DNA from 2 places in the Methylobacterium sp. ap11 genome. Region 2 is predicted to be linked to the other one. Evidence: riboswitches for the same ligand, from Rfam matches in the RefSeq annotation. Region 2 holds a riboswitch; the other holds the start of a gene.
What was found. Region 2 has a riboswitch for cobalamin ahead of BMX97_RS21785 (hypothetical protein). Riboswitches for the same ligand answer to the same signal wherever they lie in the genome.

Region 1 (3,201 bases), on a different contig from region 2:
CCGCCGGGCGGCCGCGCTGGATGCTGCTCGCCGAGCGGATCCGGGCGGCGAGCCCGAAGCGGATCGCCGGGCTCATCGCCGATCCGGCCCTCGCCGAGACGCCGACGAACGAGCGCTTCGCGGCCGTGCTGCACGCGCTCGCCCCCCCGGCGGCCCCGAAACCGGCGCCGCAGGTCTGGAGCGACGAGGCCGGCCGCGGCATCGCCCGGATCGAGCGCCGCCCGGATCGAGTCGCGGTGTCGTTCGACGAGACCGCCGAGCCGGGCCTCGCCGACTACGTCCTCGACCGGCTGCCGGAGATCCTGGCCGCCTACCGGGCCGGCCGCGCCAAGCCCTGACGGGAGCCGAGGGCACACGGGAACCATCGCACGGGCGCGACGATGCCTCACCGGTCCCGCCCGACATTCCGAGATCCGTCATGCGCCGCGCCGTCCTGCTCCTCGCTCTGCCGGCCTCCGTCCTGGCCCCCTTCCTGGCTCCCGCCGCCCTCGCCGAGGACGCGCCGCGGACCGGAGAGCGGGAGGTCTGCGAGGCCAAGGCCGACCGGAGCGGCATCACCGGCGACGGACGGGCGACCTTCCTGCGCGAATGCGAGGCCGGCGAGCGCCTGGTGCGCGGGTCCGCGCCGCGCTGACGGCGAACGGCGGCAGGCGCGGCGCGTTGGACGACGAGAGTCCGCCGCCGCGGGGCAGCCGATGAGGAGCAGCCGATGACCGATTGGAGGCCCATCGATCGCGCCCCCCAGGATGGCCGCTGGATCATCGCCATCCACCGGGACGAGCCGGATCGGCGCGCCGTGATCCGCTGGGATCCCGGGCGCGTCGGCGATGCGCGCCCCTGGCACGTCGCCACCACCGAGTACGGCTACGCCCCGGAGGCGTTCACCGACTGGACGCCGTTCCCGGACCCGCCGGAACCGGGGCGGTCCACGTGATGCCGGATCCTGTCCCGGGGCGTGGCGTCGACGCGAGCCGGCCCGGCGGGCAACGGTGCCCGGGTGCAACGACCGGCAGGCGACGAGACCTGCGCGTTCGCAATCGCACCGCGGGGCATTGACCCGGATCCCTCGAACCGCCACCCTCACGGCGACGGTTCCCCTCGGGGATCAAAAGGGAACGCGGTGGGGGTTCGCCCGATGCCGCGGCTGCCCCCGCAACTGTAAGCGGCGAGCCTTCCACCACCATAGTCACTGGGTGCCTCACCCGGGAAGACGGTGGCGGGCACCGACCCGCGAGCCAGGAGACCTGCCGTCAGTCGTGGTCACGCGCGAAGCGCGTCGGGCGGGGTGTCCTGACGGGTGTCGGAACGGGTCTTCGCGATCCGGGCGGCCTCGTTCGCGGTGACGTGCCACTGCCGTTGCCCGAGTCCCGACCGTGCCTGCCTCCCGCCTGTCGTTCGTTCCCCCGCTCGTCGCCTGCATCGCCGCCGTGGCATCCTCGCCAGCCGGTGCCCAGGGGCCCGCGGGCGAGATCCGCCTCGACGAGATCGAGGTCTCCGCCCCGCCACCCGCCCCGTCGGGCCCCGCCGCCAGTGCCGGTTACGTCGGCGGCGTCACCGGCATCGGCGGAGCGCTCGCGACCGTCGATGCCGCCAGTGCCGGGATCATCTCGGGCGCGCAGCTCAACAGCCGCCCCGTCACCCGTCCCGGCGAGGTCCTGGAATCGGTGCCGGGCCTGATCGTCACCCAGCATTCCGGCGAGGGCAAAGCCAACCAGTTCTTCCTGCGCGGCTTCAACCTCGACCACGGCACCGACATCGCCCTCCACGTCGACGGCATGCCGGTGAACATGCGCACCCATGCCCACGGCCAGGGTTATGCCGACCTCAACTTCCTGATCCCCGAGCTCGTCGGCGCGGTCGAATTCCACAAGGGCCCGTACTTCGTCCGCGACGGCGACTTCGCCTCGGCGGGATCGGTGCGGATCGACTACCTCGACAAGCTCGACCGCAACGTCGCGCTGACCACGCTGGGCAGCTTCGGCTACAAGCGCGGGCTCTCGGCCGCCTCCCTGCCGCTCGGCGCGGGCAACCTCCTGGTGGCGGGCGAGGCGCAGACCTACGATGGGCCGTGGGTGGTGCCCGATGCCCTGCGCAAGCTCAACGGCGTCGCCCGCTACAGCCAGGGCACCGCGACCGACGGGTTTTCCGTCACCGGCATGGCCTACTGGGCGAAGTGGAACGCCACCAACCAGATCCCCGAGCGGGCGGTGGCGGAGGGGATTATCGGCCGCTACGGCACGCTGGACCCGACCGATGGCGGCGAGACCGGGCGCTTCTCGCTCTCGGGACGCTGGAGCCAATCGGACGCGGGCGGCATCACCCGGGCCTCGGCCTACGTGATCCGCTACCAGATGAACCTCTGGAACAACTTCACCTACTTCCTCAACGATCCCGTCAACGGCGACCAGTTCCGCCAGCGCGACGCCCGGGTGCTCGGCGGCGGCGAGATCAGCCGCGTCTTCCAGGGCGACCTGCTCGGGCTGCCGATGGAGAACGAGATCGGCCTCCAGACCCGTACCGACGACATCCGGGTCGGCCTGTTCAACACCACCGCCCGGCAATACCGCTCGACGGTGCTCGACGACCGGGTGCTGGAGGCGAGCGCGGCGTTCTACTACGAGAACCGGGTGCGCTGGACCGACTGGCTGCGCACCAGCGTCGGCTTCCGGGCCGACGGCTACTACGCCGACGTCCGCTCCGACACGCCGGCGAATTCCGGGCGGGCCCGCGACGGCATCGTCACCCCGAAGCTCGGCGCGGTGCTCGGGCCGTGGCTCGATACCGAGTTATATGTGAACTACGGCGGCGGCTTCCACTCGAACGACGTCCGCGGCGTCACCGCGACGGTCGATCCGGCAAGCCCGCTGTTCAACATCAGCCGCTCGCCGTTCCTGGTGCCCTCGACGGGCTACGAGGTCGGCATCCGCAACCGCTCCATCGCCGGGCTGGAGACGAGCCTCGCCCTGTTCCGGCTCGACTTCGCCTCCGAGAACCTGTTCCAGGGCGACACCGGCACCACCGAGCCGAGCCGGCCGACCCGCCGCTTCGGCATCGAGTGGAGCAACCACTACGCGGTCACGCCGTGGCTGCGGCTGGAGGGCGACCTGACGATCACCAACGCGCGCTTCTCCGACCGCGACCCCGTCGGCCAGCGCGTGCCGGAGGCGCCGACCACCATCGCGTCGGCGGGAATCACCTTCG
Region 2 (3,201 bases):
GTTCCACTGGGTGTTGGCCATGCGGTCGCCGGAGCCCGCATGGTAATCGTCGCGTTTGGCGCCCGAGACGCCGAGATAGTAGTCGAACGGCCCGACCACGCCGCCGGTCTGGGCGCGTCCCTGGGCGAGGCCCCAGGCGCCACCGATGCCCTCGACCAGAGTGCCGGGTGCGGTCCGCCCGGTCTTCAGGATGATGTTGATCACGCCGCCGATGTTCTGGCTGCCGTAGATCACGGAGGAGGGACCGCGCACGATCTCGATGCGCTCGACATCGGCGATCGATAGCTTGGACAGGTTGGCGGTGCCGGCGCGCCGGCCGTTCATCAGCACCAGGACCTGGCTGCGGAAATCCTTGCCCTGGCCGTCGGTGGCGCCACCGCGGATGTTGATCGAGGTCTGGCCCGGGGTCCATTCCGAGAAGAAGCCGACGGCGTTCTCGGCGAGAACGTCGGTGACCGACTTCCCCGTGGAGTTCTCGATCATCGTATGGTCGATGACCTGCACGGTGCCGGCGATCTCGGAGCGCGGCTCCGGCCGGCCGGTGGCCGTGACCACGATCTCGTCGAGGCGAAGGTTGGTTTGGTCCTGCGCGAAAGCGAGAGCCGGCAGCACGCATCCGCTCGCCAGCGCGAGCATCCGGAGACGGCGGGGCATCACGAGAGTGTTCTCCACACGAGAAGGGCCGAGCTGCGCGGGACGCTGAGGCGATGGCCGCCGGGAACCGGCTCGGCCTGGGCTGCGAGATGGTTGGACAGGGCGGGCCGGCGCGGGTCGCCTGCCTCCCAGCCGAGCCGGTCGGCGAGATACGTGGCGATCCCCGGGACGCTCGGCACGATCGCCCGGAAGGTCCAATCGACCCGGGCGACGATCGGCGGGTGGTCGGCGCCCGGCAGGTGTCTCAGGACGATGTCGACGCCCGGGGTCTCGTCCTCGCCGTGCCATCCGCGGGGCAGGCAGCCGGCGAGGCAGAGACCGCGGGGACCGTTCTGCGCCGGGACCAGCCAGACCACGTCGCGCCGCGCCCAGGCGCGGCAGCGCGCGAGGAACGGGACCGCCTCGGTGAGCGGCCCGGCCATGTTGGCGGCGAGCACCGTGTCGGCGAACCCGGCCGGCAGGTCGGCCTCCCGCCATGGTACCGGCACGAGGACCGGCGGCGGCACGAGCGCCTGTAGGCGGGTCTGCATGACCGGCGCCGGCTCGATGGCGGTCCAGGCGGCGCCAGGGTCGCGCAAGGCTGCGCCGAGTTGGCCGCCGCCGGCTCCGACATCGAGGAGATCGCCGACGCGCGGGAGAGCCGCCCGGAGCAGCGGGGCGATCCGCTCGACGTAGTCGGACGCGTCGATGCCGGAGGCATACAGCTCGAGCGGGTCGATCCGGTCATCGACGGCCCCGGGCGGGTGCGACGGCCCGACAGAATGTCCCGAGATGCGTTGCTGGTGATCGTGTCCCAAGTCCGATGGTCCTTCCCCGAACCGTCATGAGAGAGGATCGCAGGGGGATGACCGAGGACGCGAGACAGGCGCGGCCGGGCACCGGCAGCGCATGGGCGCGACCCGCCGGGACACCCCGCCCACGAGACGAAACAGGGTCAGGGCAGGTCTCCTGGCTCGCGGGTCGCAACCATCCGTCCGGCCTTCCCGGTGCTCGCGCACCAGTGACCCTGCTCGACGGATGGCTCACCGCTTACAGTTGCGGGGACAGCTCCGGCCTGGGCGCATGGCGCGCCGCACCGAATTCCCTCTTAGCCCGCCACCCGAGGATGGCGAGAACCTTGACCGTTGTCGGTCGTCGGGGATCGCCTACCCTGCTGTCAATTGCGGTCGCATGCCCCGATGGATGATGGGCCGGATCGGCTCCCGCCTGTTGCTATCTTGTGACAGATCGTGTCTGCCCCGGAACGATGCCTGGTCTTATGCGCACCGGGCGATCGTCCCCCTCCGCTCACGATCCCCAGACCAGGAACGGATCGTCGAGCCACTTCTGGGTATTTGTCAGCCCCGTCGTGACGCTGCCGACGAGACAGGGGTCGAGGGCGGCGCGGATTGGCCCCACGCTCAAGAGGGGAGGGCTCTTGAGCCGCGCCGTGCGTCGCACCACCAATCCGACATTCTCGGCACCACGTGAGATTGAGGCCACACGAGCGCCGGTTTCTGCAGGCCGGCCGGAACACTCGCGTCCGACGCATAAGAGACGCACAAGAATCGCTGACTGCCGGCTCGTCCCTGGGGCGCCGACGGCTTCTCCTGTTGGGCTGCAAGCGTCGCCGCGATAAGGGTCGAGGATCTCCGATCACTCAGCGGGCGCCACATTGACTGCTCCGATGCAGCGCGTCTTGTGCAGCGGAGAACGATCTCCTAGGACGGGTTGTCATCAATTTCCCCGTGTTCGAAATAGAATATTTCAAACATGCGGAACGCCTCAAAGTCTACGCCATGACAAAACGAGAGGACGTCGCCGCCGGCAACGGCGGTGATCGTGAGGGTTTGGCACGCGACCGGCGGTCGGAGCTGCCCGCGACGATCGCCTCGACCGTCCTGATGCATGGGGCCCGTGAGGTGACGATTGTGCATGCCGGCGAGCATTACCGGCTCCGGATCACCGCCAACAACAAGTTGATCCTCACGAAATGACCGACCATTTCACTCCGCGGCTCTGGAGCCGCCGCGCCCTCCTCGCCGGCGCCGTCATCGCCGTCGTTCCCAGGGTTTCGCGAGCGGCCGAGCCGGCGGCCCGCATCGCCTCGCTCGGTGGCGCCGTCACCGAGATCCTCTACCGGCTCGGCGCCGCCGAACGTGTCGTGGCCGTCGATACGACGAGCCTCTTCCCGGCGAACGTCCTGCGCGAGAAGCCGAATGTCGGCTACCTGCGGGCCTTGTCGGCCGAGGGGCTGCTCTCCCTCGGCCCGGATCTCGTCATCGCGGCGGAGGGCGCCGGACCGCCGGAGGTGCTCGTCCTGGTGCGGGAGGCAGGCGTCCCGGTCTCGATCGTCAGGGAGCCGCCGACGCCCGAGGGCGTCCTCGACAAGATCCTGACCGTCGGCCACCTCGCCGGACTCGCGCCGGCGGCCGAGAGGTTGGCGGCGGAGGTCGGCGCCCGGTTCGCCGAGCTGGCGCGAGCGCGAGCCCGGGTCGACCGGCGGGCCAGGGCCCTGGTGATCCTGTCCGTCGCGAACGGCCGCATGATGGCCGGCGGGCGCGGCAG

Region 1: it holds a riboswitch for cobalamin, as region 2 does, so the genes downstream of both, BMX97_RS19730 (TonB-dependent receptor) here and BMX97_RS21785 (hypothetical protein) in region 2, are expected to answer to the same signal.

Annotation. Positions count from the first base shown of each region.
Region 1 covers NZ_FOEB01000014.1:13,550-16,750, reverse strand. The annotation lists gene repB (plasmid partitioning protein RepB) at 1-338, shown strand, start outside; gene BMX97_RS19740 (hypothetical protein) at 419-634, shown strand; gene BMX97_RS19735 (hypothetical protein) at 710-934, shown strand; cobalamin riboswitch at 1,073-1,267, shown strand; gene BMX97_RS19730 (TonB-dependent receptor) at 1,470-3,201, shown strand, end outside.
Region 2 covers NZ_FOEB01000017.1:17,418-20,618, reverse strand. The annotation lists gene BMX97_RS21790 (TonB-dependent receptor) at 1-654, opposite strand, end outside; gene BMX97_RS21785 (hypothetical protein) at 654-1,451, opposite strand; cobalamin riboswitch at 1,575-1,789, opposite strand; partial or broken gene hemP (hemin uptake protein HemP) at 2,544-2,630, shown strand; gene BMX97_RS21775 (heme/hemin ABC transporter substrate-binding protein) at 2,627-3,201, shown strand, end outside.